DNA from 2 places in the Geobacillus thermopakistaniensis genome. Region 1 is predicted to be linked to the other one. Evidence: riboswitches for the same ligand, from Rfam matches in the RefSeq annotation. Region 1 holds a riboswitch; the other holds the start of a gene.

Region 1 (4,508 bases):
TGAAGAAGAAAAGGTCGAAGTGAAAAAAGAATTTTTGCGCATGCTCGTCCGCCTTGAGCTCGATGAGGCGAAACAGCGGCTGTTGTTCGGTTTTTTTGAAACGTATTTGCGGTTGTCCGAAGAGGAGGAAGTCAAACTGCGAAACGAGGTGAGCCAAATGGAAACGAAGGAAGCGAAGCAAGTGATGGAGCTCATCGTCTCGTACGAACAGCGGGGAATGGAAAAGGGAATTCAACAAGGAGTCAAACAAGGGATGAAGCAAGGGCGCCAAAAAGGGATTGAGGAAGGGAAGCTCGACGTGGTGAAGAGAATGCTGGCGAAAGGGTACGATGTCGACACGATCCACGAACTGACCGGGCTGCCGGTTGAGAAGATCGAACGGGTGAAGGGGTAAGCAGAGCAGACTCTTCGCCGTCGAGCCTCACATTGTCGTCGACCCCCAATCGTGCAAAAACCCCGGGGGATCGACGACAATCATTTTATGCGTTCGAAAAAACAGCCGGACAGGGAACGGCTCCCTGTCCGGCCGGGTTCTTGTTACACGAGCGGTCCGCCGAGTTTTTCGATCGTCGGGTCGATATGGGCGAACTTTCGGAAGTTGGCGCGGAACTTTTGCGCCAGCTCTTTTGCTTTTTGTTCGTACGCTTGTTTGTCAGCCCATGTGTTTTGCGGCTGCAGGACGTCATCCGGCACGCCGGGGACGCGGGTTGGGATGGCGAGGCCGAAAATCGGGTCTTGCACCGTTTCGACGTTGTCCAGCTCCCCTTCGACGGCGGCTTGCACCATCGCCCGGGTGTAGGCGAGCTTCATGCGGCTGCCGACGCCGTACGGTCCCCCTGTCCAGCCGGTGTTGACCAAAAAGACGCGGACGTTGTGTTCGGCGATTTTTTGCCCGAGCATTTCCGCGTATTCGACGGCCGGGCGCGGCAAAAACGGTGCGCCAAAGCACGTTGAGAACGTTGCTTCCGGTTCGGTGACGCCGCGTTCGGTGCCGGCGAGTTTGCTTGTGTAGCCGCTTAAGAAATGGTACATCGCCTGTTCGCGCGTCAGCTTGCTGATTGGCGGCAGGACGCCGAACGCATCAGCCGTCAAAAACACGATCGTGGACGGATGGCCGGCGACGCTTGGGTCGACGATGTTTTTGATCGCTTGAAGCGGGTAGGCGGCGCGCGTGTTTTCCGTCAGCGTGCCGTCGTCGTAATTCGGCACCCGCGTCGCGTCGTCGAGGACGACGTTTTCGAGCACCGCGCCGAAGCCGATGGCGTCAAAAATTTGCGGCTCTTTCTCGCGCGATAGGTTGATGCATTTCGCATAGCAGCCGCCTTCGATGTTGAAAATGCCGCGGTTTGACCAGCCGTGCTCATCATCGCCGATCAAGCGGCGGTTCGGGTCGGTCGAGAGCGTCGTTTTTCCCGTTCCCGACAAGCCGAAAAAGAGGGCGACGTCGCCTTCCTGGCCGACGTTGGCCGAGCAGTGCATCGGCAGGATGCCTTGTTCCGGCAGCAAATAGTTCATCACCGAGAAAATCGATTTTTTCATTTCGCCGGCATACTCGGTGCCGCTGATCAACACGGTGCGCCGTTCAAACGAGATGATGATGAACGCTTCCGAGCGCGTGCCGTCAACTTTCGGGTCGGCTTTAAAGTTCGGCGCGCAAATGACGGTGAATTGCGGCTCATGCGCGGCGAGCTCTTCGGCGTTCGGCCGGATGAACAGCTGATGGACGAACAAGTTGTGCCAGGCGAATTCGTTGACGACTTGAATCGGCAGCCGGTATTTCGGATCGGCGCCGGCAAAGCCTTTAAACACGAACAGTTCATCTTTCTTCATTAAATAGTCGAGCACTTTGTCGTACAGTTTATCAAACGTCTCCGGAGACATCGGCTGGTTGACCGCGCCCCAGTCGATCGTTTGCTTCGTTGACGGTTCTTCGACGATGTATTTGTCTTTCGGCGACCGCCCTGTGTACTTGCCGGTTGTCACCGCGACGGCTCCGGTGTGCGTCAGCCGTCCTTCGTTCCGTTGCAGGACTTTCTCGACGAGCTCGGCGACGGACAGTTGATGATGCACGTACGGTTTTTGCAGCAATAAATCAAGCTTATTCGTCATGTTTGCGATCCCCATATTCAAAACCTGCCTTCTTTTTGTAATCACTCTTGAAAATAGTATAACACATTTTTATTAATAGTCCATACTAATTGTGTGGGTTTTTCAAACTTTATTTTGCCCAATGTGTTGGTTTCCTTGAGGAAAGAATTTTCGCGGCTGGAAATGATAAAAAATGAATTTTGATAGTTGACTTTGCCGATTCCGTTGCGATAAGATAAGTCATTGAACGGATACTCTTATCCCGAGCCGGTGGAGGGACAGGCCCGATGAAGCCCAGCAACCGTCACAACTGTACATGTGTGAAATGGTGCTAACCTGTGGCAAGGCGCAGTCCTTGAACGATAAGAGTGAAAGGAAGCAATACGATTGCCATGACCTTTCCTCAGCCGTTACAGGAAAGGTTTTTTATATTGCGAAGGGAAAAAGGGAAATGAGTTCCGTGTCGCCACATTATGCCAAGAGGAGGAAACAAACCGAATGTCAGCCAAACGCCGCTTGTTTACTTCAGAGTCTGTGACGGAAGGACATCCGGATAAAATTTGCGACCAAATTTCTGACGCCATTTTGGATGCCATTTTGGAAAAAGATCCAAACGCCCGCGTCGCCTGCGAAACGAGCGTTACGACCGGGCTGGTGCTCGTGAGCGGGGAAATCACGACATCAACATACGTGGACATTCCGCGCATCGTCCGCGATACGGTCCGGGAGATCGGCTACACGCGCGCCAAATACGGATTTGACGCCGATACGTGCGCGGTGCTGACATCGATTGACGAACAATCGCCGGACATTGCGATGGGGGTGGACCGGGCGCTCGAGGCGCGCGAAGGTCAGATGACTGACGAGGAAATCGAAGCGATCGGCGCCGGCGACCAAGGATTGATGTTTGGGTTCGCCTGCAATGAGACGGAAGAATTGATGCCGATGCCGATTTCGCTTGCGCACCGCTTGGCGCGCCGATTGGCGGAAGTGCGCAAAACGGACGTCTTGCCGTACTTGCGGCCGGACGGGAAAACGCAAGTGACGATCGAATACGATGAAAACGGCAAACCGGTGCGCGTCGATACGATCGTCGTTTCCGCGCAGCACCATCCGGAAATTACGCAAGAGCAAATCCAGCGCGACATTAAAGAGCAGGTCATCAAGCCGGTCGTGCCCGCGGAGCTGCTTGATGAGAACACGAAATATTTCATCAACCCGACAGGACGGTTTGTCATCGGCGGTCCGCAAGGGGATGCTGGGTTGACGGGGCGCAAAATCATCGTCGATACGTACGGCGGCTACGCCCGCCACGGCGGTGGCGCGTTCTCGGGCAAAGATCCGACGAAAGTCGACCGCTCGGCGGCGTATGCGGCCCGCTATGTCGCGAAAAACATCGTCGCGGCAGGACTGGCCGACAAATGCGAAGTGCAGCTTGCCTACGCGATCGGCGTCGCTCGCCCAGTTTCGATTTCGATCGATACGTTCGGCACCGGCAAAGTGTCGGAAGACATTTTGATTGAAGTCGTGCGCAACAACTTCGATCTCCGCCCGGCGGGCATCATCAAAATGCTCGACCTTCGCCGCCCGATTTACAAACAGACGGCTGCTTACGGCCATTTTGGGCGTACGGACATCGACCTGCCGTGGGAGCGCACCGACAAAGCCGCCTTGTTGAAAGAACAAGCGCTGGCGTTGGCGGACAAGTGATGAAAGAAAAAGAGCTGCCTGATCACGGCAGCTCTTTTTTGTCGGCGCACGATGTCCGCTGTTGCTGCAGCGCTTTGTAATACTGCCCTTTCTCGACATATTCGCGGCGGATGCGCTCCATTTCGCGGATATCGTCTTCCGTCAGTTCGCGGACGACTTTCGCCGGCCGGCCGAGGGCGAGCGTGTTGGGCGGAATTTTTTTGCCCGGCGGCACTAAACTGCCGGCGCCGATAAACGCGCCTTCCCCGATTTCCGCGCGGTCCAAAATGATTGAGCCCATGCCGATGAGCGCGTTTTTGCGAACGATGGCGCTGTGCAAAATGACTTGATGGCCGACCGTCACCCCGTCCTCAATGATAAGCGGATTGTTTGGACTTTGATGCAAAATTGAGTTATCTTGAATATTGACCCGGTTGCCAATCACCGTTGGCGCCACATCGCCGCGAATGACGGTATTGAACCAAATGCTTGTCTCTTCGCCGATCACGACATCGCCGGTGATCGTCACATAGTCGGCGATAAAGGCGGAGGCGGCAATTTGCGGCGTTTTGCCTTTGTATGGGTAAATCATGGGCGTTCGTTCCTTTCTGTTGCAAAATCGATCGTTCACCATGTATTGTACAACGCTGCGTCCAAATCGCCAACGAAAGCGAGCGCGCCTAATCGGGATTGGTGAAAAACGTTTCGTTTCGCCCGATGAGTGGTTGGGA
Region 2 (4,508 bases), on a different contig from region 1:
AACGCAGATGTCTCGTCATGGGCATCTGCGTTTTTGCGTTTTGGCTTGCACGTTACGGGGCGGAAAAAATGAAACAGCATCGCCCTCCTCTGTTTGTCGAGTAAAGGCGATTTTTTTCGATGCGCATTCAACAAAGCAAAAAAAGCTGAGCGTTTGAAACATTAATATAGTCAAACAAATTTATGTTCTAAATAATCATATATGATAAGGATCAAATTACAAAAAATGTTGAAGCAAGTTGAATCATCTCATGCTTCCGGCTTTATCGGGCGCGCTCATCAACACGGTCGTCACCATTCAATATTTGCGAAGCGAAATCATTGATACGAAAGTGAAAGATTTCGTGAAAACAGCGCGCGCCAAGGGCGTTCTAGAACGCCAGATTTACTGGCGGCACATTTTGCGCAATTCGTTTTTGCCGATCGCAGCGTTTTTAGGCTATGAAATTACGGGGCTCATCGGCGGTTCCGTGTTTTTAGAGTCCATTTACAGTTATCCAGGGCTTGGACAACTGTTTTTGCAGTCGATTATGCAGCGCGACTACAGCGTCGTAACGGCGCTTGTGATGATTTCCGGGGTCGCGACGCTTGTGGGGACCTTGCTTTCTGACATTATTTTAAGTGCGGTCGATCCGCGCATTCGCATTGAGTAAGGGAGGGGCGTGGAATATGAAAATTGAGGTGAACCGTCCTGCTCCAGTTGAAATAGCCAGTGAGAAAAGCCCTTCCGCTCTTTCGATTATGTGGCGGGAGCTCGTCCGCGATCGGCTGGCTCTTGTTTCGCTCATTATATTGTCCGTCATTTTGCTGATTGTCTACGGCGCTTCCATTTTTTTAGACCAAGAGGAAATTGTAAAGGTAGACTTTTTGGCCATTCATTCGCCGCCATCGGCGGAACATTGGCTTGGCACCGATTATGGCGGCCGCGATGTGTTCGGCCAGCTGATCATTGGAGCCCGCAATTACTTTACGATCGGCCTGGCGATTACGCTAATCACAGGTGCGATCGGCCTTGTGGTGGGGCTTGTGGCCGGCTATTTCGGCGGCTGGATCGACAACGTCATCATGCGCATCATCGATTTTATTCTCGTCTTGCCGTTTTTAATGCTGGTGATCGTCTTTGTAGCCATCGTCCCGAAATACAATGTGGCGACGTTCATTTTGATTATGAGCGCGTTTTTATGGACGGGCAAAGCCCGGCTCATTCGCGCCAAGACGCTTGCCGAGCGGGAATTGGACTATGTCAGCGCATCCAAGACGCTCGGGACGCCGGATTGGAAAATCATTTTGTTTCAAATTTTGCCAAACTTAAGCTCCATTATCATCGTCAATTTGACGTTGAACTTAGCCGGCAACATCGGCATTGAGTCAGGTCTTACATACCTGGGGTTCGGGCTGCCGGAGAGCACGCCAAGCCTTGGGACGCTGGTCAGCTATGCGACCAATCCCGATGTGCTGCAAAACAAATGGTGGGTATGGCTGCCTGCATCATTGCTCATTTTGGTGATGATGCTGTGCATAAATTTCATCGGCCAAGCGTTAAACTCGGTCATTGGGATGCGAAAAAGCAAGAAAATGTGATGGACAATCCGAAATTCCAGAACAAAAAGCTGCGCCAAGCCATGGCGTACGCCATCAACAACCAAGAAGTGGCTGATCGCTTGTACCACGGCTTGCGCTTCCCGGCGACCACGCTGATCCCGCCGTCGTTCCCGGGATACCATGACAGCTCGATCAAAGGGTACACGTATAATCCGGAAAAAGCAAAACAGCTGCTTGATGAGGCCGGCTATAAAGATGTGGACGGCGACGGCTTGCGCGAAGATCCGAACGGCAAAAAGTTTACGATCAACTTTTTGGCGATGAGCGGCGGCGATATTGCCGAGCCGTTGGCGAAGTTTTACATGCAATGCTGGAAAGACGTTGGCTTGGATGTCCAATTGGTGGACGGCCGTCTGGCGGAGTTCAACTCGTTCTATGACATGGTTGAAAAAGATGACCCGAAAGTGGACGTTTACGCTGCCGCCTGGGGAACGGGAACGGACGTCGACCCGTACGGATTGTACGGCCGCAACGTCATGTTCAACTACTCGCGCTGGGTGAATGAGAAAAACGATGAACTGTTGGAAAAAGGCCATTCCGAACAGGCGTTTGACAAAGAATATCGTCGGAAAATTTACAGTGAATGGCAAAAGCTGATGAACGAAGAAGTTCCGGTCATTCCGACGTTGTATCGTTCGGCCATTTATGCCGTCAACAACCGCGTCGCCAACTTCACGGTCGATCCGGGCTCGAAACTGACGTGGAAAGATGTCGGCGTCACGTCCGAGCAACCGGAAGTCGAACAATGACGATTGTTGCCTTTGATGATGTATGATAAGATAGAAGATAAATTGCATACGTCTTATCAAGAGTGGGCGAGAGAACGGGCTTGATGACCCCACAGCAACCTGCCGCAGGCAAGGTGCTAACACCCGCAAAGCGGTTTCGCTTTGGATGATAAGAATGGCTCATGGCCCCTTTCGCATCATTCCGAGGCGAAGGGGGTTTTTGTCGATGGGAGGTGAAGGAGAAACAGTGGAGGAGGCGGTTTCGCTCCGCGCTTGCATGGCCGCTCATCTCCCTGCCGCAGCGTTCGCCGTTTGTGTCATGCGCTGTGTGCAGGCGGAGCTCATCCGGTTTGACCCTAAGGCGGCGGTGCATGTCGACCGTGGGGACGGATACGTTCATTTGTATGGGGAAGCGCAAGGAACAGCCTTTTCGTTGTTGTTGACCAACAGTGAGGCGGACGAATGGAAGGCGGACGGACCGTACGCCCTTGACCGCTACATATGGACAGAGCTTGGGAAAAAAGGGATTTTCCCGATGCAGATGACGCCGTATTTACAAGCAGTATGGTTAACTGAGTCATAGAAAGGAAGAGGGACGAATGGCAGTCAAAAAATTTGAACATGTCGGCATTCAAGTGAAAGACATCGAGGCATCGAAAGAGTTTTATCAAAATGTTGTCGGCTTGGAGCTGCTCGACGAAATGATTCATACGAACGGCACGATGAAATTGGCGTTTTTAGGGATTGGCGGCTCGATCATTGTCGAGCTGATCGAAGGATACAATCCGGATTTGCCGACGGAAGGAAAAGTGCACCATGTGGCGTTTACGGTGGAAGGCATTGAGCAGGAGAAAGAACGGCTTCAGTCGCTCGGTGTGCCGCTTGTGTGGGAAGAAATAACGACACTTCCGAACGGAGCAAAATATTTGTTCTTCCTCGGGCCCGACGGCGAATGGATCGAGTTTTACGAGCCTGCTCGATAAATGGCGTCACGCTAGGCGGCCAGCTGTTTGGGCCGCCTATGAATTTGCCGTCTGGCGATTGGCGCTTCGTTCCATTTTTCTTCGTATGGCCTTGCCTGCCGCTAGACAACAACCGTCCATGTAGGAGTCGTCGTCTTCTCGATTCAATGGTATACTAGAAAAAGAGAGGGGGAGGATGACGTGGAAGAAATGATCGTGCACGCGATTCAAGACGACTACCCTGATGAATTCGCCTGGTGCTACGGCTGCGGGCGTCTGAATGAACAAGGCCACCATTTTCGCACCGGGTGGCGGGGCGACAAAACGGTGACGGTGTATACGCCGCGTCCGGAACATACGGCGATTCCAGGGTTTGTGTACGGCGGGCTGATCGCCTCGCTCATTGATTGCCACGGCACCGGTTCAGCGGCGCTTGCCTTGCATCGGAAAAACGGCCATGAACCAGGGAGCGGGGAAACGCCGCCGCGCTTTGTCACTGCGTCGCTTCACGTCGATTTCGTCAAGCCGACGCCGCATGGAGTGCCGCTTGTCGCCGTCGGCACTGTGACGGAGATTCATCCGAAAAAATGGAAAGTGGACACCGAAGTGTTCGCCAACGGCGAACTGTGCGCCCGCGGGCAAGTCGTCGCCGTCGTAATGCCGAAAACGTTTGTCCGTGGGTAACAAGCAACAAAAGGCGCCGGAGAGCGGCTGTTTTTGACAGCGCTTTCTCCGGCGCTTGGCAACTGGTCGAAAACGGCTGCGCCTCACCTCGTTTCGCCATTGAGGACTGATGATGTCATGAAAAAGGCAACTCGACAACGCCTCTTCTCAAGTGGGGAAACCTTGTGAAATTGGTTCTCCTTTTTCAACAAAACCACCGATTTGGCGAACATCATCGTTTTTCGCCGGTTTTCTCGGATTCCTCTGATCATCGCTTTCCATGCGTTTCAAAACAACAACAGCAGCTGCTGTTTGGACTCGTCGAATCCAAGGAGAACGAGCATGCGCAAAAACGCCTTTTGGAGATCCATCACCTTCACGGTTTGTCCATGATCAGCACCGACGACGTGGCGCTCGCCACCTCTTTGCCGTTTTGCCGCACGATGGCGGTTACATAGGCGACGGTTTTCCCGAACTTTTCCACCCGCGCCTCGATTTCGGCTTCTCCAGCCGCCGCTGGGCGGTGAAACGTCGTCTGCAAGTTGATGGAGGCG

Evidence for each region. A riboswitch is a leader RNA that binds a small molecule or an ion and turns the genes downstream of it on or off. The one in region 1 is predicted to bind S-adenosylmethionine.
Region 2: linked by a shared signal. The riboswitch ahead of T260_RS126455 (hypothetical protein) and the one ahead of metK (methionine adenosyltransferase) in region 1 are both predicted to bind S-adenosylmethionine.

The regions. Positions count from the first base shown of each region.
Region 1 covers NZ_AYSF01000028.1:68,192-72,699, forward strand. The annotation lists gene T260_RS1000000138245 (Rpn family recombination-promoting nuclease/putative transposase) at 1-394, shown strand, start outside; gene pckA (phosphoenolpyruvate carboxykinase (ATP)) at 538-2,124, opposite strand; SAM riboswitch class I at 2,343-2,457, shown strand; gene metK (methionine adenosyltransferase) at 2,587-3,798, shown strand; gene T260_RS135350 (gamma carbonic anhydrase) at 3,821-4,369, opposite strand.
Region 2 covers NZ_AYSF01000063.1:9,800-14,307, reverse strand. The annotation lists partial or broken gene T260_RS126440 (ABC transporter permease) at 233-652, shown strand; gene T260_RS126445 (ABC transporter permease) at 669-1,580, shown strand; partial or broken gene T260_RS126450 (ABC transporter substrate-binding protein) at 1,541-2,350, shown strand; SAM riboswitch class I at 2,401-2,505, shown strand; gene T260_RS126455 (hypothetical protein) at 2,556-2,912, shown strand; gene T260_RS126460 (VOC family protein) at 2,929-3,312, shown strand; gene T260_RS126465 (PaaI family thioesterase) at 3,493-3,975, shown strand; gene T260_RS126470 (PaaI family thioesterase) at 4,331-4,508, opposite strand, start outside.